DNA from 3 places in the Roseovarius sp. YIN77 genome. Region 1 is predicted to be linked to each of the others. Evidence: riboswitches for the same ligand, from Rfam matches in the RefSeq annotation. Region 1 holds a riboswitch; each other region holds the start of a gene.

Region 1 (7,597 bases):
GCGACTGTCATTCAACGGCGCCAATCGCCCGCCCAAAACATAGGTCCCGGCAAAGGGCATATAGGCACGTGGGTTCACGGCCCTGATGTATTTGACCGCCTGCCCAATGAACTGATCGCGCTTGCGATCGGCTGCCGCCCGTTTGGCCTCATAGTCAGAAAAGGTAAAACATTGCGGAAACGGCCCGGCCCCGGCATATCCCACCAGCAGCAGATCAATTTGCCCATGTTTGGCCAAAACCCGATCCACAACCGTACGCGCCAGATCAAAGGGGCAATCATTGGTATTCAGGATCACATGATCCCCATCAGAAATCACACACAGGCTATCGATCTGGGTAAACTTGAACTTGCTCTCTACCGGTGCGCAGCCCACGAATTTTGCACATAACTCTGGGTCACAATTGTCGGCTGCATATATTTCCATCTGACCACCACCCGGCAGTTCAAACGGTGTGCCATGTTCCAGTTCGATCACCTGGTAGCCCAGCATCTCGATATTGCGTTTCAGGAACTTTTCCTCAAACGCATGGATCAGCACCGGCTTCGACCGATCCAGCCGCTCCAGCGTCTTACGGCTCATGTGGTCAGGATGGATGTGGCTTATGTATATGTAGTCGTAGTCCAGATCCTCTGGGCGCATCGGCAGCGGGGGATAGTGATACCAGCTGCCGTAATACTCGCCATCAACAAGCCACGGATCGGTCAGGATGCGGGTGCCACGAACCTCAATAATCTCTGTCGAAGACTGAAGATGGGTAAGTTTCATGGCACATCTCCTCACTTATCAGCTGTCGTCATCCTCATCGCTATCGGGCAAGTTAAAGAAACTGTCGGCATCAACAACAACTTCTTCTTTCTCTTCATCCTGATTGCTGCCTGACAGGGTAAAGGTTTCCAACCCTTCAATCGCAGACGGGATGTTTGATTCTGTTTCCATGCCCAGCGATTGCTCGGTCGAGACCAGTTTGCGGCGCTCATCATCAGACATCACGCCCTCTGCGTCGCGTTTCTTGGCGGCTTTCTGCACCGCAAGGTCCAGTTCAGATTGCTTGCACAGGCCCAGCGCAACCGGATCGATTGGTTGGATATTCTGGATGTTCCAATGCGTGCGTTCGCGGATTGCCTGAATGGTCGGCTTGGTCGTGCCCACCAGTTTGGAGATTTGGCTGTCCGCCAGTTCCGGGTGGAACTTGACCAGCCATAGGATAGAGGCCGGACGATCCTGACGCTTGGACAGCGGGGTATAGCGCGGGCCGCGGCGTTTTTCCTCACCCACGGCAGCGGCGTTGAACTTCAGTTTCAACTTGTGCATCGGGTTGGACTGGGCGGTGTCAATCTCGTCCTGGGTCAGCTGATTGTTGGCAATCGGATCAAACCCTTTGACGCCCACAGCCACATCGCCATCAGCAATGCCCTGAATTTCCAGCTCGTGCATGCCGACGAAATCGGCGATCTGCTTGAAACTGATCGTTGTATTGTCCACCAGCCAGACGGCGGTTGCTTTTGCCATGATCGGTTTGGCCATGGTGATCTCCTTCGCATAAACCTTCCCCGCACCCCGGCTGGGGCGGTCCTGGCGGGGCCAGAACGGGTTTCCGTTGTCGGGGAACTTGAAGCCTATATAGTGCCCAAGCAAGAAAGAGTGAAGAGCAAATGCACAGGCTGATTTTATTGCTGGTAATGTTCGCAGGCATCGCCAAAGCGGATGGCGAACGTGCAGGGGACTTCGACTATTATGTCCTGTCACTCAGCTGGTCACCCAACTGGTGCCTTCGGGACGGCTATGACCGAAATGCCCAACAATGTGATCCAGGCAAGGGTTTTGGCTGGTCGCTCCATGGCCTGTGGCCGCAATATGAGGACGGCTGGCCAAGCTATTGTCCCACGCATCACCAGCCGCCGACCCGCAGGCAAACCGCTGACATGGCGGATATCATGGGGTCCGCCGGGTTGGCCTGGCATCAATGGAACAAACATGGCCGTTGTTCCGGGCTAAGTTCTGATGACTATTACGCCCTGTCGCGACAGGCGTATCAGGCCGTCAATCGCCCAGCAGCGTTTCGCAAGCTGACCAACAACATCCGCCTGCCCGCGCATGTGGTGGAAGAGGCGTTTTTAGCCACAAACCCAGACTTGCACCCTGATATGCTGACGGTGACATGTAAGGCCGACCAGATCCAAGAGGTCCGCATCTGCCTGACCCCAGATCTAAAGCCGCGTCGCTGTGGGGACGATACCACTCGCGATTGCACCCAAACCCGCGCGCTCATGGTGCCGATCCCCTAGCACACTGTCTGATCACATGGATTTGGCCTTCCTTTCGCCCCAAATACCTCGGGGTGAATTGGCCAAGGGCCAAGGGGGGCAGCGCCCCTGACTTTGGCTAACTGTTTTCTTCCTCTGCCAACATCGCCGCCAGACATTCTTTGTAAGTTGGGTACTTCAATACGACCCCCAACTCTCGTTTGATCCTGTCATTTCGCACCCGCTTGGAATCCGCATAAAAGCTCCGCGCCATAGGTGACATCTCTGCTGTCTCAAACGGCTCCTCAGGCGGCAAAGGCAGGCCCAGAAGTTCCGCCGCACAGGCAATCACGTCCTGCGGCGGGGCGGGGTCGTCATCGCAGACATTGTAAATCGCGCCCGGATTGGGCTGGTGGATCGAGGCATGCAAAACCCGCGCGATGTCATCCACATGGGTGCGCGAAAACACTTGATTTTGCTTGATGATCCGCCGGGCCGTGCCGTTGCGCACTTTGGCAAACGGCCCCCGACCCGGCCCATAAATCCCGGCCAGTCGAAAGATATGCAGGGGCAAGCCGCAATCATCAGCCAGTGCCCGCCAGGCCGCCTCAGCCTCGACCCGCATTTTCCCTCGCCGTGTGGATGGCGTCAGGGCAGAGTTTTCATCCACCCATCCACCCTGATGATCGCCATAGACCCCGGTCGTCGACAGATACCCCACCCATTGCAGATCAGGCGCCCGCGCCGCCAACGCGTTGCGCCATTCAGCCAGCACGGGATCACCATCTGTCCCAGGCGCGGCAGAGATCAGAATATGCGTCGCCTGTGCAATCACATCACGCAGATCGTCACCGGGCCAAATCCTTGACTGCACGCCCTGTTGTTCCAACTGCGCGGCCTTATCGGCAGATCGCGTGGTCCCGGTGACCTGCCACCCCTCTGAGAGCAGGAGCAACGTCAAAGCCCGGGCCGAATATCCATGTCCGAATGAAAGTAGATGTGTCATGCCCGGACCATCGCCCGGATCATCCACGCTGACAACTCCAGATTTCGCACGCGCGGCAATCTGCTCTGGTCATTTGACGCCCCCACCGTTATTTGGGCGCAACACGCGAACATATTGAACCGGAGCATACCCTTGCAGACCGATACCATCGCCAGCCTGAAACAGGACTGGTTCGGAAATATTCGTGCAGACCTTTTGGCGGGTCTGGTCGTGGCGCTGGCCCTGATCCCAGAGGCGATCGCCTTTTCGATTATCGCAGGCGTCGATCCAAAAATCGGCCTCTATGCTTCGTTTTCCATTGCCGTGATCACCGCCATCGCGGGCGGACGGCCTGGCATGATTTCAGCCGCCACCGCGGCGACGGCCGTGCTGATGGTCACGCTGGTGCGTGACCACGGGCTGCAATATCTGCTGGCGGCAACGGTTTTGGCAGGTTTGTTGCAAGTCCTGTGTGGATTTCTGCACCTGGGCAGCCTGATGCGCTTTGTCTCGAAATCAGTGATGACCGGGTTTGTAAACGCCCTGGCGATTCTGATCTTTCTGGCGCAATTGCCAGAGCTGGACTGGCGACACGAAGGTGTCGGCATCCTGACCTATCTGATGGTGGCAGGTGGCTTGGCGATTATCTATCTGTTTCCGCTGATCACACGTTCGATCCCGTCCCCGCTTGTGACAATCGTTGTGCTGACCACATTGGCCATTGCCCTGGGGCTGGATGTGCGCACCGTGGGCGATATGGGCGAATTGCCAGATACACTTCCGATTTTCCTGATCCCGGATATTCCGCTGACCTTTGAAACCCTGATGATCATTTTGCCGGTGTCTGCGGCCATTGCGGTGGTGGGCCTGTTGGAAAGCCTGATGACCGCCAGGCTAGTCGATGACCTGACCGATACCAAATCCGACAAGAATCGCGAATGTATTGGCCAGGGCCTGGCCAACACCGCCACCGGTTTCATCGGTGGCATGGCCGGTTGCGCGATGATTGGTCAGTCGATGATCAACGTGAAATCCGGTGGCCGCAGACGCCTGTCATGCTTTGCTGCTGGTGTCTTTTTGTTGTTCCTGATTGTGGTGCTGGGCGATTGGGTCAAACAGATCCCGATGCCCGCACTGGTCGCCATCATGATCATGGTATCCATCGGCACGTTCAGTTGGTCCTCGTTGACGGCAATCCGTCAGCACCCAACGTCGTCATCAGTGGTGATGATCGGTACCGTTCTGACAACGGTTTACACCCACAACCTGGCCTATGGTGTGATTGTCGGCGTGTTGCTCTCTGGTATCTTCTTTGCCTGGAAAATCGCCGCTGTCTTCCGGGTGCAATCCACCCTGTCTGATGACCACAATCACCGCAGCTATGTGGTCGAAGGGCAGCTTTTCTTTGCCACCGCCCCCGACCTTGCTGATGCGTTTGATTTCAACGAGGTATTGGAACGCGTTACCATCGATGTCAGCCGCGCCCATATCTGGGATATCTCGGGCGTGTCCGCCTTGGATGTAGTGGTGCTAAAATTCCGCCGCGAAGGGGCAGAGGTTGATATCATCGGCATGAACGTGGCCAGCGAAACCCTGATGGGTCGATTGTCCGAACGTGACACACCCGGCGCGCTGGAACGCATTTTGGGACATTAAGGAGAATGAAAATGATTGAACGCATGCACACAGGCGAACGCAGCAGCAAAATCGTCAAACATAACGGTGTGGTTTATCTTAGCGGCCAGGTCGGTAGCGGCGAAAGCCTGTCAGAGCAGGCCCATGATTGTCTGGGCCGCGTGGATACAGCCTTGAAGGAGGCCGGCACAGATCGCGAACATATGCTGCAGGCCATCGTCTGGCTGTCGGACATGTCCTATTTTGCCGAGTTCAACGAGATTTGGAATGCTTGGGTGCCCACCGGTCACGCCCCTGCCCGCGCCTGTGGCGAGGCCAAACTGGCCCGTGAAATTCTAAAGGTCGAGGTCATCGTCACCGCGGCCCTGCCTGAATAACCGTAACCATTTCGGAACCTGATCAATGCCTCGTATTCTAGTGCTTCTTGACGGCTCTCATTACGCACCCAGCGTCTGTGATTACACGGCGCTGGTTGCCGCGCAGGATCAGGCAGAAGTCGACCTTCTGCATATTCTGCAAAGAGAGCAAACTGCAGAAAGCGACCTGTCAGGCAATATCGGGCTGGGCGCCCGCAGTAAGCTGTTAGAAGATTTGGCCCGCCTGGATGCAGATCGGGCCACGCTGGCCAAGGCCCATGGTCGTGCCATTCTGGAAGACGCCGAAGAACGTTTGACCAAGGCAGGCGTTCAAAACATATCTTCGCGCCTGCGTCACGGTGTTTTGGTCGAAGAGGTCACCCAAGCTGAACAGGGATGCGATCTGGTCATCATCGGCAAACGCGGAGAATCCGCCGATGTGGAGTCTGTGCGGCTAGGCTCTCATCTGGAACAGGTGATCCGGTCCAGCACGGTTCCGGTGCTGATCGCCCCACGGGTTTTCAATCCGATTTCCCATGCCCTCATCGCGTTTGATGGCGGGCAAACATCGCGCAACGCCGTCGACTTTATCGCCAACACATCGCATGTCGCCCCGGAACGGATCACCCTATTGACCGTTGGCAATGACACGACCGGCGTCCAGCTGGCGCTGAAAGAAGCCGCCCAGCAATTGACCGAGGCAGGGTTTGAGGTGTCCACACGCGTCGCCCCCGGTCGTGCGGATAGCGCAATCGCGCAAACCGTTTCTGATCTACAGATCGATCTGTTGGTCATGGGGGCTTTCAGCCATTCGAGGATTCGCAATCTGTTTATCGGATCGACGACGACAGAAACCATCCGCGCCTGCCATGTGCCGATTCTAATGATCCGCTAGCATCAGATTTCGCACCGTCGCAATACCGACGTAATACCGACGCGTTACAGCACCCTGATTTGTCGCATTTGAACCTTTTGCTTTCGCGATCTTCCGCTAGCCTGTCCTTATCAAGGTGCCGCCAATCTGGCGGAGAATTGGGAAGCCGGTGAAAGACCGGCACTGCCCCCGCAACGGTAAGGATGGGACAGGACAAACACCACTGAGCATATGCTTGGGAAGGTGTCCTGCATCGGCCAAAAGCCCCTTCCAAGTCCGGAAACCAGCCTTGGTAACGTCAACCGCGGGCGGCGGTTCAGGCGGCGGTCTCGGCCCCTTCTGACCTCTGTCCACAAATGAAATCGCCGCGGGGAAGCGGCAAGGACGGAGGCAATGATGACACTTTCTCAAATCATGCAAGGCCTGCATGAATCCAAAACAGACGAAGCCCAAAAACAGGCGCGGACAGCGATGATGATATGGATTCTGGGGCTTCCTGATCCTATCCAAGCCCGCGATGCGGCCGAAGTATTTCTAAGCAAACCCAATCAACCCTCCGCAAGTTCCGCCGCCGCTAAAGAGTTTATAGTTTTACTTAAGAATGTGGCAAAAGGGCCGAAAATGACCCATCCAGCCCGACGAAAACGGCGGGTTCACTAAAGTTTTTCATCCAATGCAAAGGCCTCGGATCTGGGTAGAAGTTTAACAAGTGTGTCGCGATCTAGGCACCGGCATGGATCTGCACTGTCTCACCCCCAGGTTATGGCCTTTGGAGGTATTAATACATTGTGAGAATTTAATATTCGAGCTACTTCCTCTAAGCACAGATGCCTCAACTTCTTTTATTTGTATGATTATTATTAACTTTTCTCTCTGCTCTCTGAACACATCCCTACTTCAGGGTTGCAATAAATGCACAGATAATACGAACTTGTTCTTGCCTAGTAAAAATCAAACAACTAATTGAATCTACTTATAGATGATTTATTAGATTTCCTAGGAAACGCCCCACCTCAAGCCAATATCAGTTTTAGTGTGATACTCTAAGTTTCCCCTTTAAAGAAAGTATAAGTATTGATTGACCACAGCGCATCAATGGTCGTTCGGTGTTGCAAAAGTGAAATTCGCCTATCTCTTGTGATCGCTTTTTTGGGTGTGCTGTTTTACTTTTTTCTTTCTGACCCGCTCTGCATTGCTATAGAGGCCCGTTTTTTGGGGCACAAAGTATATGATTACTACTTATTGTCACTGCTTGACGGGAGGTTTGACGTCCCGATCCGTATAGTTTCTTACGAAGGGCACTATAACCCTTCAGGGAAAGCTTTTGTCTATCACGGCTTGTTTCCAATTCTACCAAGAGCAGTTATGGCGCTCTTTGTCGATCTTGAAACCATCAACAGCAACAGATGGGTCATATTTGGGTTGACCGCATCGGCATCTACAATGTTTCACTACACGATATTTCTATGCCTAAGGCGCGTTGATGTGCCCGCAATGGAAA
Region 2 (7,597 bases), on a different contig from region 1:
AAGAGACCCGAAAGTGTTGGGAACACATCCCGGAACAGGCCAGAAACACGCAAAGTTACATCTATCCGGGGCCGTTCCAACAGGGTGATCGGTAGGATTTCAACACCAGACACGCGGTCGGATTGTGCGTCCCAAACCGGTTTTGCCCCCAACAGATGCAACGCCATGGCAAATTCCTCGCCCGCCGTGCGCATCGTGGCCGATCCCCACAGATCAACAATCAGACCCATGGGATAATCGCCCTCTTCCTGCAAATGCCGCCGCACCAGTTCCTCTGCCAGCTTCACACCTTGGGCATAGGCTGCGCGTGACGGGACAGATCGCGGGTCCGTGGTGAACAGGTTGCGCCCGGTGGGCAGCACATCTGTGCGCCCGCGATAGGGTGATCCTGACGGCCCCGCTGCAATGCGTTTACCGGCCAGCGCATCCAATAGCGCGGCACGTTCCGCCGTGGCCGAGGCGGACGTTTCAAACCCAGCCTCACCCGCTGGTGTACGGCCAAAGATATGCAGCCCATCGCCGAACTGGCTTTCCTTGATGTCGCAGACAAAGCGATCAATCCGTGTAATCGCCTCTGCCGTTGTGGTCGCGCGGTCCACACCCAGATCGGCCTCCACCCCCAGCGCCTGAGCCTCTGCCCGGATATCTGCCTGCAAGCGGTCTCGGCGTTTGGGGTCAAGCCCGTCGGCATTGGAAAACTCGTCCAGCAAGGCCTCCAACCGGATCATCTGATCCGATACACTGCCCTGTTTCATCGGTGGTGGGATATGGCCCAAGGTCACGGCCCCGACACGGCGTTTGGCCTGCGCCGCCTCGCCCGGATCGTTGACGATGAACGGATAAATCACCGGGGTCGCGCCGATCAGTGCCTCTGGCCAGCAACTGCCCGACAGGGCCACCGATTTTCCGGGCAACCATTCCAGCGTGCCATGCGCCCCGATATGAACCAAGGCATCAATGGCCTCGCCCTCTCTGAGCCACAGATAAAACGCCACATAGGAATGGCGCGGGGTGCGGCTGAGATCGTGATAGTCATCCTCCCGAGCCTGAGGGATGCCGCGTTCCGGCTGCAGCGCGACCAACACATTGCCCCGCCGGGTCGCGATGAAATGCAGTGCGCCATCACGGTAGCTAGGGTCATCCTCTGGCACGCCCCAAACCGCTGTCAGATCATCCTGCAACGCATCCGGCAGTTTCGACAATGCGGTCAGATAGGCCCCGATGGGCCAGGCAATGGTTTCAGTTGAAAGGGCCTGGTCCAACGCCACGCCCGTTTCGACCACAAAGCCCTCGCCCTGCAAATCGCCCAATATCGCCTCTGCCGAGGCCAACGCATCCAGCCCCACGGCATGGGCCATCTGATGGGCCTTGCCGGGATAGGTCGACAGGATCATCGCCAGTCGCTTTTCCGGTGCTGGTTTCTGCGCCAAATTCACCCAGGCCGCCAGCCGGTCGGCCATGGCCGCAATCCGTTCCGGTTCCGCCTTATGCGCAAACCGGGAATATTCCAGCGCTGCGTCACGTTTGCCCGGTTCCTTGAACGAGGCCACGCCGCCAAAAATCCGCCCATCCACCTCTGGCAGAACCACATGCATGGCGAGGTCCGCAGGGGATAGCCCGCGCTCCGCCTCATCCCAGGCCTTGCGACGCGACGTTGACAGTGCCAACTGAAAAACCGGCACATTTCCTGCATCCAGCGGCGACTTACCATCCACGCCCTTCCCGGAAAAGGCGGTAGCGTTGACAATGGCCGCTGGCTTCAATTCACAAATTCGATCAGCAATCCAACGCGCCGCATCCGGTACTTTCAACGAAGGCGCGAATAGTCCAATCACATCAAAACCGCGATCCTCCAGCGCCTTGAACGTCTCTTCAATCGGGTCCAGATCAGCGGCGGTCAGATAGGCCCGATAAAAGCTGACAACCACACGCGGTCGGGTCGAGCGTTCGGCAAAGACATCCGGGTTGACTACGCCATCCGCCGGTGTCCACGCCCCGACTTGCGGCACCTGTTTTGATCCCTTGACGGGCCCGGCGTAAAGCCCCGCCGCCAAAGCCATTTGCGCCAGCGCCGCCTGTGCAGCCACTGCCCCGCCGGTATCACACAGATGTGCCAGACGTTTCAGCGTTGACACCGGCAAGGTCGACACATCATCCAACCGCGGATCAGGCCGCCCATCCGCAGGCAAAACCGCCAGCGCGATCCCCTTGGCTTGCGCCAAGGCCCGCACCTGTTGCAAGCCGTAGGACCAATAAGGCACGCCGCCGATCAGCCGGATCAGGATGCCCTTCGCCCCTTCCAGCGTCTGTTCAACATAGGTATCGACAGACAAGGGATGTTTCAGCGCATTCAGGTTTGCAAGCCGTAGGGTGGGCAATTTTCCTTCCGCCCCACCACCGCGATGCCAGCCCGCCGCGAAAGCGCCAAGGTCACTGTCGGAAAAGGACAGCACCACCAGATCCGCCGGGCTCTGGCCCAGATCGGTCGGGGTTTCCGTTTCCTCTAACCCATGGCTTTCGCGAAAGACGACATGCATGGCGCACTACCTTTGTGGTGGCTTACTCGGCGGGTTCCGATACGCCGATCAAAATGTCGCGGATCGCAGCGGTATTGATGTCGTCATGCTCAGCAATCACCACCAGACGGCCCTGACGCGCCTCATCCGGCTTCCACAACCTGTCATACTGATGGCGCACCCGTGCGCCCACGGCCTGCACCAATAGGCGCATCGGTTTACCAGACACGGCAGCATACCCTTTGACACGCAGAATGTTCAGCTCATTGGCCAGACGCTCGATCCGCGCTGCCAACTCCACTGGATCGGTTTGTTCGGGCAGATCAATCACTATACTTTCAAAATCGTCATGATCGTGATCATGGGGCGTGTCGTGATGGGATGGGCGGGCATCCAAATCTTCCTCAGCTGCGGAGCCCAGCCCCAGGATTACACGTGGGTCAATGGCACCCTCAGCAATCTCAATGATCGGCAGCTTGCGCGGGGCTTCAGCCTCGATCACGGCGCGGGCCTTGGCAATACCGTCAGCGCCTGCCAGATCAGTCTTGGTAAGCAGAACGATATCGGCACAGGAAATCTGATCCTCGAACACCTCAGACAGTGGGGTTTCATGATCCAGCGACTCGTCTGCAGCCCGCTGCGCCTCTACCGCGTCCACATTGGGCGCAAAGCGACCGGCGGCCACAGCCTCTGCATCAGCCAGTGCAATCACCCCGTCGACGGTGATGCGCGACCGGATATCCGGCCAGTCAAAGGCCTTCAGCAATGGTTTCGGTAATGCCAGACCAGAGGTCTCGATCAGGATGTGATCCGGGCGCGGCTCCAGCGCCATCAGGCTCTCAATCGTTGGGATGAAGTCATCGGCAACCGTGCAGCAGATGCAACCATTGGCCAGTTCCAGAATGTTTTCCGCCGGGCAGCTCTCATCAGCGCAGCCCTTCAGGATTTCGCCATCAACACCCACATCGCCAAATTCGTTGACCACCACGGCCAACCGCTTGCCTTCGGGATTTTCCAGCAGATGCCGGATCACAGTGGTTTTTCCGGCCCCCAAAAACCCAGTAATTACCGTCACGGGCAGTTTCGACAGATCAGACATATGCGGCCTCCGCGCCATTGATTTGGTCCCGAATCGTCGGGGTCTTGAACGGGGAGTATCGCGGCGGCTGCATCTAGCAGTCTGACCCGATCCCGGCACACCCCGTCCGGTTGCGTCATTTCCGTTGCTGGCAGGTTTCCCGGCTTGCGGATTCAGGGCCTTCTGGCCCAACGGTCCCCCCGCCTTCCCAGCATTTCGCCAGTGGCATCTGAGGGGCCTTCCCGGTCACGGTCGCGGGGGCGGCTGCGCTTTGGGCGATTTCCCTGTCGCATTCCCTTTTCTCCTGCCCTAAGACAGGAACCAACCCAGTCGCTTTGGTCTATCCGGGGGCGACTTGTCAAGCCTTGGAGAGTGATATGACCACAGATGCTGAACGCCACGCCGCCAAGATGGCCAAGATCAAGGCCGCCCGCGACCGTATGATGGAAACCAAAACCGAAGAAAAAGGCCTGATCATCGTCAATACCGGCAAGGGCAAGGGCAAATCATCCGCCGGTTTTGGCATGATTCTGCGCTCAATCGCGCATCAGATGCCCTGCGCTGTGGTGCAATTCATCAAGGGCGCGATGACCACCGGCGAACGCACCCTGATCGAGGAAAACTTTTCAGACATCTGCCAGTTCTACACAATGGGTGAGGGATTTACCTGGGAAACCCAGGACAAGGCCCGCGACATCGCCGCCGCCCAGGCCGCCTGGGCCAAAGCCAAAGACCTGATACTGGATCCCAATGTCCAGATGGTCCTGCTGGACGAGATTAACATCGCCCTGCGCTATGACTATATCGACATTGATGAGGTGGTCGATTTTCTGCTCCACGAAAAACCCCACATGACCCATGTCATCCTGACCGGCCGCAACGCCAAAGACGAACTCTTGGAAGCCGCCGACATGGCCACCGACATGACCCTGCTAAAACACCCGTTCCGCGATGGGGTAAAGGCGCAGAAGGGTGTGGAGTTTTAGCGACTCAGAATTTGCTGCGACCAATTGTAGTCAGCCGTTTCTATCATCGAAAGAAATAGAACCAATTACCTTGGTAGTTTCGATCAACCACCTCTTGGGAGGCTGCATTGAATGTGGCACAATCAGCTTCGGCCTTTGGCAATCCAGACGCAGCCATCAAATTTCTGTCAAAACTTTTGAGCAAATCTCTAAGCAACTCAGCGTCGATTTCATTTTGTACGGCGATCGTAAAGTGAAAGTTTGATGGGATTTCGCTAAACGATGCCAGCCAATGGACTTCAAGAACGTCAAATCCGCTATCTTCCGCCCACTGCCGAATTATACTTTGAGCTCGACCCACCTGTTTAAAGCGCATCGATCTCACAAGCTTCCTCCGTAGCCGTTGAAACACGCTGCCTTCAATTGCCATTGAGATGTCCCTCAATCACCGCCCAGGTCTCATCCAATATGCGACCCTTTTGCGCGACGATTTCTGTGGCACGCCCAGCCACTTGTTGATGCGCCTCAGCCGGTTGTAACACAGCCTCCGCCAACTCCTCAGCTGACTTGACCACCACCGCCGCGCCGGCCTCGTCCAATTCCGCATAAGTCTCGGAAAAATCCACCACCGATGGGCCATGCACCACCGCCGATCCCAGCGCCACGGCCTCAAACGGGTTTTTGCCGCGCAGGGGGGTGCCTTGGACCGTCAGAGAATGGGCAACAAAGGAAACCTGTGCCAATCGGTACCACAAACCCATCTCGCCAAGCGTATCCGCTATGTAGATCTGCGTCGTCGCATCGGGCCCTTCACCTGAACCGCGCCGCGCAACATGTTTGAACCGGGCCTTCGCTGCAACCTCGATCCCGTCTGCATCCACCAGATTGCGCGGGGCGAGGATTAGCAAAGCATTGGGATAGGCGGCCAGCACGTGCGTTTGGGCTGCCAGCACCTGATCTGTTTCACGCTGCTCTGTCGCCGCCGCAAGCCAGACCCGGCGATCCCCGATTGCAGCTTGCAAGTCCACCAATTCCTGCTCACCCACAGGCAGGGGGCGCGCAACACCTTTCAATGCACCGATCACCTGCATCCGATCCTCCGGCACACCGAAGAACCGGAAATGATCTCGGGTACCTTCGTCCTGCAACAGGCAATGGTCAAAGGCCTTCAACACATCCGCATACAGGCCCCGGCTGCGTTTGCGTTTTCCAAAGTTCTTATCCGACATTCGGCTGTTGATCAGCAGAACCGGCAACCCCCGCGCCTTGGCCTGAGTGATCATCACTGGCCAGAAATCAAGTTCGGCAAATACCGCAATCGAAGGCTGCCAATGATCCAGAAAACCACACACCGCGCGGAACGTATCCACCGGCGAAAATTGATGAATGCAACGATCAGGCAGGCCAACCCTTGCCAATGCCTCGGCAGAGGTTTTGGTGCCACTGGACAGAAGGATGTGAACATCAGTGCGTTCCGACAAAATCCGGTCAAACAGGGGCAGCAGTGCCAGACTTTCCCCAACGCTCAGCGCATGAAACCACAAAACCTCGCCATCAGGTCTGGAAACCGACGCCTGACCGAACCGTTCTGGCAGGCGATCCGCAATCTCCTTGCCGCGGCGAGCACGTCTTTGCAACGCCCAACGCCATATGGGCGTCGAGATTCGTGCAAAGGCCAGATAGGACGTCAGGGCAAGAGATCGGACCAATCAGGCCACCCCAAGGTTCAACAGCCGCAGCATGGTCATCAGACCGATAGGTTTGCCATCCTGAACCACAAAGGCCGCTGAAATGCGTTTGGTTTGCATGACGTTCAGGGCCCGTGCGGCCAAACGGTCGGGTTCCAGACAGGTCGGATCAGAGGTCATGATGTCACGTGCAAATGTTTCGTTCATCGCCACATGCATGGAATTTTCCAACTGACTGACTAGATAGCGCCGGATATCGCCATCGGTGATCACGCCGGCCAAGTCGCCATTGCCATCCAAGACCCCTACTATGCCGAAATTGCGCTCTGACTGTTTGGCGACCACATCAATCACTGGGGCATCCAATCCGACCAGCGGCAAAACATCTGCCGGATGCATGATCTCGGCCACCGACGTCAAAGATGCACCCAGTTTGCCCCCCGGATGAAACTGGTGAAAGGACGTTTCGCTAAACCCCTTGAGCTGCAGCAAAGTCACCGCAATCGCATCGCCCAACGCCAGCTGCATCAGGGTCGAGGTCGTCGGTGCCAGATTGTGTGGGCAGGCCTCGCGCACTTTGGGTAGGGCGAGGCAGACATCCGCATGTTTCGCCAGTGTGCTGTCAGCATTGCCACAAATCAGAACCATCGGTACCCGGAACCGGCGCGTATAGGCAGCCAGATTGCGCAATTCTTGCGTTTCGCCGGACCACGACAGCATTAATACGACATCATCTGACTGAACCATCCCCAGATCACCATGGCTGGCCTCTGCCGGGTGCACAAAATAGGCAGGCGTTCCGGTCGACGAAAACGTCGCCGCAAGCTTTGATCCAATATGGCCGCTTTTGCCCAGCCCGGTCACGATCAAACGTCCCTTCATGGTCAAAATCAGATCAATGGCCTTGGCAATGCCGTCCTGCAAACCCGGGGCATCCAGACCGGATTGGACCACATCCAACCCATCGCGAAAGGTTTCGAATGCGTTTTTAACAAGGCGTTGTGCGTCGGACATGAAGGCGGCCTTCGTAATCGGTTATATCCGTTGATTACGCGATTTACCGACAGGCGGCAATGATCTCAGGTGCGTGTGATGTTGCGGCGGCTCTCCTCACACAGGAACAGCTCATAATCCATACATTAGAAATCCTAATTCATCGCCCTCAAAACTATCGTTTGTCAAACGACCCTCTCGCGTTCACCATTGGTCAATTGCATTGCAGAGGTCAGATATGCACGACGGAACACCGCATCAAAACATCACACATTGGCAAGAACGCGTCGACATGGCGGCAGCTTTTCGCTGGACGGCGCGGCTGAACATGCACGAGGCTGTTGCCAACCATTTCAG
Region 3 (7,597 bases), on a different contig from region 1:
GCCATCCGGCGCCTGATCGGGTTGCAGCCAAAAGTTGCGCTGGTGGAGCAAGATGGCACACCCTCCGAAATGCCTATTGCCCAGGTTCGTATCGGGGATGTGATCCTGGCGCGACCCGGAGAGCAGATCGCCGTGGATGGGGAGGTGATTTCAGGGGCCTCTCATGTGGATGAGAGCATGCTGACGGGCGAGCCTATTCCCGTTGCAAAGGATATCGGCGCCAAGGTGCATAGCGGTACGGTGAACACAACAGGTGCCCTGCGCTATCGCGCCACGGCGGTTGGTGCGGATACGGTTCTGGCGCAGATCGTCAAGATGGTCGAGCGGGCGCAGAATACAAAGCTGCCCGTGCAGGATTTGGTTGATCGGATTACGCTTTGGTTCGTCCCGGCGGTGTTGGGCGTTGCGATCCTGACGGTGGTGGTCTGGCTGTTTCTTGGCCCAGAGCCGGTTCTGACTCATGCCCTTGTTGCGGGGGTATCGGTGCTGATCATCGCTTGCCCCTGTGCCATGGGGCTTGCGACGCCGACATCAATCGTTGTCGGCACCGGAAGGGCCGCGCAATTGGGTGTTCTGTTCAACACGGGCGACGCGTTGCACCGGTTGACGGAGTCGGACACAGTCGCTTTTGATAAGACGGGCACTCTGACTTTGGGCAAGCCCCGCATGGTTGATTTCAAGACAGCGAACGGTTTTGACAATGCGCAGGCCTTGCGCCTGATTGCGTCTGTAGAGGCGCAATCCGAACACCCGATTTCAACCGCAATCCTTGAGGCATATGAAGGTGAGCCTGCAGCGGTGTCATCGTTTCAGGCGCATCCCGGATATGGGCTGGAAGCAGTGGTAGAGGGGCACATGGTGATGGTTGGCGCGGATCGGCTGTTTGCCCGGGAGGGCATCGATATATCGGAATTGATCACCATCGGGCAGGGTTGGGCCACGCAGGGGAAAACGCCATTTTATGCAACTATAGACGATCAACCGGCTGCCGTTCTGGCCGTGTCCGACACAATTCGTCCTGACGCCCAAAGTGTGATCACTGCCTTGCAGGGCAGGGGCGTGCAAATCGTCATGATGACTGGTGATAACACCGTCGCCGCGCGCGCGATTGCCGGTGAACTGGGTATAGATGTTGTCCATTCTGAACTGCTGCCAGATCAGAAGGTCGATGCATTGAACGGTCTAAAGGCCGAAGGCAGAAAGGTCGCATTTGTCGGTGACGGTATCAATGATGCGCCGGTTCTGGCGACGGCCGATGTTGGGATCGCAATTGGCACAGGCACGGATATCGCCATCGAAGCGGCCGATGTTGTTTTGATGGCGGGGGATTTGCAAGGTGTCGAGCAGGCCATTGACGTCTCCAACCGTATCATGCGCAACATCCGTCAGAACCTGTTCTGGGCCTTTGGGTACAATATTGCCCTGATCCCGGTCGCGGCTGGTGTTCTGTTCCCGGTCTTTGGTATCCTTCTGTCGCCGGCTTTGGCGGCGGGGGCGATGGCGCTCTCATCAGTCTTTGTGCTGTCCAATGCATTACGACTGCGGAATGTCAGGGGTAAGGAGGCAAGATGAATATCGGAGATGTGGCCGCAAAGGCCAAGCTGCCTGCAAAAACGATCCGTTATTACGAGGATATCGGGCTGATCAATCCGGCCCGTGACCAGAACGGGTATCGCAGTTTTTCCCCGGGTGATCTGCACAAGCTTGCCTTTTTGGGACGGGCACGGTCGCTTGGATTTTCGATTGAGGATTGTCGCACTTTGATGGCGCTGTATGAGGATCAGTCCCGGGCAAGTTCAGATGTAAAAAGATTAGCACAAAGCCATCTGGAACAGATCGACATGAAGTTGCTGGAACTGTCCCAAATGCGGGACACCTTGGCGCATTTGGTCGATTGTTGTGCCGGAGATGACCGACCGGATTGCCCGATCCTGAAAGATTTGGCCGTCGAGGTTTAAGGCAAAGAATAAGGCAGGAGAAGCCTCCTGCCTTGTACATGTTCGGGCAATTGTTTCCGGCTATTCACGAACCAGTTTTTCGTACCCTTCGGCAATATCGCGGGTGATGCTGCCGACTTCGAAATTGTAATCCCCGATCTTGCCGACGGGGGTAACCTCTGCCGCGGTGCCGGTCAGCCAGCATTGTTCAAACCCTTCCAGTTCGCCAGGCATGATGTGGCGTTCATGAACCTTGATCTGGCGATCTTTCAGCATGCCGATAACGGTCTGACGGGTCAGGCCGTTCAGGAAGCAATCGGCCAGCGGGGTGTGCACCTCGCCATCCTTGACAAAGAACATATTGGCGCCGGTCGCTTCGGCCACATAACCGCGATAGTCGAACATCATGGCGTCGGAACAGCCTTTGGCCTCTGCCGCGTGTTTGGACAGCGTGCAGATCATGTAAAGGCCTGCTGCTTTGGCATGGCTGGGAATGGTTTCCGGGCTGGGCCGCTTCCATTTGGAAATGTCGAGCTTTGCGCCCTTCATCTTGGCGTCACCGTAATAGGCGCCCCATTCCCAAGCGGCGATGGCCACGCGAACCGGATTGCGGGCAGAGGCGACACCCATATCTTCACCCGCGCCGCGCCAGGCAACCGCACGTACATAAGCATCGGTAAAGCCGTTGGCAGTCAGGATTTCCTGTTTGGCGGCCTCAAGCTCATCGACGGTGAAAGGGATCTGAAAATCAAGCTGACCGGCAGAGAAATGCAGGCGTTCCGAATGTTCGCGGCTTTTGAAGATCTTGCCATTATAGGCACGCTCTCCCTCAAACACCGAAGACGCATAATGCATTGCGTGGCTCAGGATGTGCACATTGGCATCACGCCAGTCGATCAGCTTGCCATCCATCCAGATTTTGCCATCGCGGTCGTCATAAGAGGCCATCTCTAAATCCCTTTGCAGTGCGCCCCAGCGGGGTGATTTTACGATTGTTGCGCAAATATGTCCGCATCGGACGTAAAATTGCGCGAAAACTGACAGTTGTTACGAATTGATTCTTGGAAAGTCAATAACACTGACATAAAATCGCGCCAGATGACAAAAAAAGTGAGAGGGGCGTTATGTCGGACGGGTCTTCCGGAGGTGAAGGGCTGCTGTATCTAACCGATGAGCAGTTACGCAAGGGGATCGAGGCGATGTTTTTCGCCTATCGTGGGTTCACGGCGGACCCTGACCGTATCCTGGAAAACCATTCCTACGGGCGCGCCCATCACAGGGCCTTGCATTTCATCAACCGACAGCCGGGGACCACGGTGAACAATCTGCTGTCCATTCTGGGCGTGACCAAGCAATCCTTAAACCGGGTGCTGCGGGCGCTGATCGAGGATGGCCTGGTCGAAAGCCGCGTGGGCACTCAGGACAAACGCGAACGTCATCTTCGCCTGACTGAAAAGGGAACCGAATTGGAACGAGAATTGTCAGAAGCGCAACGCAGCCGGATGCGCGCCGCCTATCGTGCCGCTGGCCCCGATGCAGTGCGTGGGTTCAGGCAGGTGTTAGAGGCGATGATGGACCCGGCCTTGCGCCGACACTTCAACACATTGCGGGAGGTGCGATCATGACGGCGGAATTTGACGCGCATCTGATGATTGTCGATGATGATGAACGCATCCGCACGTTGCTGAAACAGTTTCTCGTGCGTCATGGGTTCTGGGTGACGATTGCGCGCGATGCTGCCCATGCCCGGCGTATCCTGTCGGGGCTGGAATTCGATTTGATCGTCATGGATGTGATGATGCCAGGCGAAGATGGTGTGAGCCTGACGGAGGCCTTGCGCGCCGAGGGTGTAGGTACCCCGATTATGTTGCTGACAGCAAAAGGAGAAACCGAAGATCGGATCAGGGGCTTGCAGGCCGGCGCTGATGACTATCTGGCCAAGCCGTTTGAGCCCAAGGAATTGCTGCTGAGGATAAACGCCATTCTCAGGCGGGTGCCACAACCGGCGATCGCAGACCAGGGGCCGAAGATGCTGGTTCTGGGAATAGTGCGCTATGACGTGGAACGGGGTGAGCTGTGGCAAGGGGAGGAACAAATTCGTCTGACCGCAACAGAAGCGCAGTTGATGAAGATATTTTCGGCAAAACCCGGGGAGCCGTTCAGCCGTGGGCAACTGGTTGAGGAACTGGGCCGCAATAGCGGACGGGACGGTGGGCAGGCACAGGAACGGGCGGTGGATGTGCAAATCACCCGTCTGCGCCGCAAGTTGGAAACCGACCCAAAACAGCCGCGATACCTACAGACCGTACGGGGTGCCGGATATATGTTGGCGTCGGATTAATATAAGTCGGAAAATCTATCTACGCTGCCGCGAATCTACTTGACCGGAAACGCTCTGCGGAGGCACAAGGGGGGATGCACGGTTCCTTTGGCGCGATGCGTCAGGGTGAAATGGGAATGGGGTGAGGATATCCAAAGCCCCGGCCGCCCCCGCGACTGTAAGCGGAAAGCGTGCGCCACATGCCACTGGGGCAACCCGGGAAGGCGGCGCAGGCATCTGATCCGCGAGCCAGGAGACCGGCCGAGCATAAAACAGAAAACCCCACCCTGTCGGGTGTGACAGGGAATAGGAGAACGAAAATGGCAACTCTGGTTAAAACCACCGCCTCCGTCCGCAGCTCGGCCTTTGCTGTACTCAGCGCCGCTGTTTTGGGCCTCGGCATCATCACTCTGGCTGGCCACGTACAGGCGGCAACTTTGCATGACGCGGCACATGACATGCGTCACGCAACTGGCTTCCCCTGCCACTAAACCATGTTCCAGAAAATTTTGACCAGCGCGTTGTTCGCTGGGTTTGCAGCAGGGCTGATTGCCGCCGTGCTGCAACTGTCATTCGTGCAACCCGTATTGCTGCATTCAGAGCTGTACGAGGGCGGCGATCTTGTGCATTTCGGCGCCGCGACCGGGGCCAATGCGCATGATTTGTTAGCCGCGCAAGGCGTCAATATCATGCGGGATGGGCTGAGTGTTCTGTTCACGGCCCTGATTTATGTCGGCTATGGTTTGCTCTTGGTGGCCGGTATGTCTTTGGCCGCTGAACGCGGGGCGAAGATCGACGCCCGCACCGGGATGATCTGGGGTGTCGCCGGATGGATCGCGGTACAGCTTGCCCCTGCATTTGGCCTGCCACCGGAACTGCCGGGATCGGCCGCCGCTGATGTTGGTGAGCGTCAGGTTTGGTGGTTCGGCACGGTTACAGCGACGGCTGTCGCATTGTGGCTGATCGCCTTTGGTCGCGGCTGGGCGATGTGGGGTGTGGGTATCATTCTGCTTTTGGCGCCGCATGTGATCGGCGCGCCGCATCCAGATGAATTTGCAGGCCCCGTTCCGCCGGAACTGGCGGGCGAATTTGCCGCCCGCGCGCTTGGCGTTGGTCTTGCTGCCTGGGCGATGCTGGGTACCTTTGCGGGCCATTTCTGGTCACGTGAATCTGCTTAAGCAGCTGATTGGATAGTCGGGCCGCAATAGTGGCCCGACGTATCTGAAAGATATTATCATGCAGAAAACACTTGCGTTTATTGTAATCGCTCTCTTTTTCGGCACCGGTTTCGGGTTTCTGTTGGCTGTGTCCACCGGCGCAACGCTCGACGGCCATGATCATGGTTCGCACGATCATGGGGCAGAGGAAGCCGTTCGTGAGGGTCATGCGGCATCCCATAGTCACGATGCCATGATTGATTTTTCTGCGGATTTGCTCGCTCCAAGTTTGGATATGGTCCTGCATTCCGAACCCGGTGGCTGGAACCTTGAACTTAAGACGCAGAACTTCCGCTTTGCACCGGACAATGTGAACGGCCCTCACGTCGCGGGTGAGGGTCACGCTCATGTCTATGTGGATGGCGTAAAGATTGCGCGCATTTATGGACCTTGGTTCCATATCGGCGCTGTGCCAGAGGATGCCGAAACCCTGACCGTAACGTTAAACAGCAATAATCACAGCCAGCTTGCCGTCGGGGGCGTACCGCTGATCATTTCGTGCGCCTTGCCTGAGTGCCGGGAAACATTCGCCACCGCAGGTCAGTAAACCTGTTTCCGCGCCTCTGGGCAGTTTAAATCCGCCTTGATATGCGCGGCATCCCCGGTCATCGAGGCGATATGGGGCGGGCACCCGGTGGCGTGTTCTATCGCGATTGCGGCCTTTGGAAAGATATGGCGGACGGTTGCAGGAAATTCGAAACTGGTGCGTATGGCTTCGGCCTGAATTCCGCGGCGATAGACCAGAAATCGACTGCCTTCGACCTCCACCTCTTCACCCTCTGACCCGCGCAGGGCAGGGCTCGGACCATTGCAGGCCGTAACAAGAAGGATCGCAAAGATCAGAAACTGGGATCGCATGTCGGCTCTGTTTTAGTCGAGCTTCGGGCAACATGGTTAACAATTGGTTACACATGCTGGGTTGTGCATTGGTTCATCTCAACTGTGCGTGTGTTGGGGTTGCTTCGGCGGGACAATATGGTCAGGGTCCAATCAGTCGCCAAGGCAGGGAAAATAATGACCGTACCAACGTTGTTAACGATATCCGGGTCGCTTCGCACCGGTTCCGTCAATCGGAAACTGGTGGCAGAATCCGCCAGACTGTTCGGGGTGGAGCCGACCGTCGCCGATCTGAATTTGCAACTTTACAATGGAGATGTGGAGGACGCTCAGGGCATACCCAGCGCCGTTCAAACTTTGGCGGATCAGATTGCTGCTGCTGATGCCGTGGCGATTTCGACCCCGGAATACAATCAGGCCATGTCGGGCGTTCTGAAAAACGCTTTGGATTGGGTCAGTCGGACCAAGGGAAAGCCATGGCTGGACAAACCCGTGGCGATCATGTCGGCAGCGGCAGGTCGGGCGGGCGGCGCGCGGGCGCAATATTCCCTGCGCCTTGCATTGACGCCCTTTCAGCCCCGATTGCTGACCGGGCCAGAGGTCATGATTGCCGGTGCTGCGAGAGAGTTCGATGACGATGGTACGCTGACAAATGAGCGCTATCTCACGACCCTTCAGACCTTGATGGACAGGTTGAGAGCGGAGGCAGAGCGGGATTGAGCCAGCAAGGCGATCGCGATTTGGTATTGGGTGCTGTTGGGCGACAGCAAGTGGCAAGCTGCCAGATCGATCCGGCACGCGCCTCAGCACTATCAGCCGCGCTAGGGTTGGCTGATCGGTTTAGTTATGGCGATCCACTGCCCGCCTTCTTTCATCAGATTTATTTCTGGGATGTTCAGCCGCCTACTGAATTGGGGTGGGATGGTCATACGCGGATCGGGAGTTTCGTGCCTGATTTGGGCCTTCACCGGCGTATGTGGGCGGGGGGGCGACTTCAGTTCAACGCACCGATTTTAGCGGGCATTCACGCGGAAAAACGCTCGACCGTTGTCAGGGTGGATCAAAAGAGCGGGCGGACCGGCCCGTTGGCGATGGTCACGATCCGGCATGAGATTTGGCAACAGGATCAGCTATGTACGATCGAAGATCAGGACCTGATCTACCGGGCGGAACATGATCCGGAGGCACCGACCCCGATCGCGCCTAAGGCCCGCAATGATGAGAAAAGCTGTGAAAGAATGCAGTTTTCCACCACGCTTCTGTTCAGATATTCCGCCCTGACCCTA

Evidence for each region. Region 1 has a riboswitch for cobalamin ahead of AC2D8P_RS08870 (hypothetical protein). Riboswitches for the same ligand answer to the same signal wherever they lie in the genome.
Region 2: it holds a riboswitch for cobalamin, as region 1 does, so the genes downstream of both, cobW (cobalamin biosynthesis protein CobW) here and AC2D8P_RS08870 (hypothetical protein) in region 1, are expected to answer to the same signal.
Region 3: it holds a riboswitch for cobalamin, as region 1 does, so the genes downstream of both, AC2D8P_RS14530 (CbtB domain-containing protein) here and AC2D8P_RS08870 (hypothetical protein) in region 1, are expected to answer to the same signal.

The regions. Positions count from the first base shown of each region.
Region 1 is NZ_JBXVVI010000008.1:455-8,051, reverse strand. Features, by position in the region: gene AC2D8P_RS08905 (MBL fold metallo-hydrolase) at 1-768, opposite strand, end outside; gene AC2D8P_RS08900 (DUF1013 domain-containing protein) at 787-1,527, opposite strand; gene AC2D8P_RS08895 (ribonuclease T2 family protein) at 1,656-2,288, shown strand; gene AC2D8P_RS08890 (SDR family oxidoreductase) at 2,386-3,252, opposite strand; gene AC2D8P_RS08885 (SulP family inorganic anion transporter) at 3,400-4,887, shown strand; gene AC2D8P_RS08880 (RidA family protein) at 4,899-5,243, shown strand; gene AC2D8P_RS08875 (universal stress protein) at 5,269-6,117, shown strand; cobalamin riboswitch at 6,214-6,402, shown strand; gene AC2D8P_RS08870 (hypothetical protein) at 6,490-6,756, shown strand; gene AC2D8P_RS08865 (hypothetical protein) at 7,171-7,597, shown strand, end outside.
Region 2 is NZ_JBXVVI010000005.1:76,295-83,891, reverse strand. Features, by position in the region: gene cobN (cobaltochelatase subunit CobN) at 1-2,537, opposite strand, end outside; gene cobW (cobalamin biosynthesis protein CobW) at 2,560-3,615, opposite strand; cobalamin riboswitch at 3,728-3,935, opposite strand; gene cobO (cob(I)yrinic acid a,c-diamide adenosyltransferase) at 3,972-4,580, shown strand; gene AC2D8P_RS07275 (hypothetical protein) at 4,624-4,989, opposite strand; gene AC2D8P_RS07270 (3-deoxy-D-manno-octulosonic acid transferase) at 4,979-6,268, opposite strand; gene AC2D8P_RS07265 (KpsF/GutQ family sugar-phosphate isomerase) at 6,269-7,261, opposite strand; gene AC2D8P_RS07260 (class II aldolase and adducin N-terminal domain-containing protein) at 7,479-7,597, shown strand, end outside.
Region 3 is NZ_JBXVVI010000021.1:15,281-22,877, forward strand. Features, by position in the region: gene AC2D8P_RS14505 (heavy metal translocating P-type ATPase) at 1-1,572, shown strand, start outside; gene cueR (Cu(I)-responsive transcriptional regulator) at 1,569-1,958, shown strand; gene AC2D8P_RS14515 (branched-chain amino acid aminotransferase) at 2,019-2,885, opposite strand; gene AC2D8P_RS14520 (MarR family winged helix-turn-helix transcriptional regulator) at 3,062-3,562, shown strand; gene AC2D8P_RS14525 (response regulator) at 3,559-4,278, shown strand; cobalamin riboswitch at 4,341-4,537, shown strand; gene AC2D8P_RS14530 (CbtB domain-containing protein) at 4,578-4,748, shown strand; gene AC2D8P_RS14535 (CbtA family protein) at 4,752-5,435, shown strand; gene AC2D8P_RS14540 (hypothetical protein) at 5,494-6,021, shown strand; gene AC2D8P_RS14545 (hypothetical protein) at 6,015-6,332, opposite strand; gene AC2D8P_RS14550 (NADPH-dependent FMN reductase) at 6,489-7,031, shown strand; gene AC2D8P_RS14555 (HTD2 family dehydratase) at 7,028-7,597, shown strand, end outside.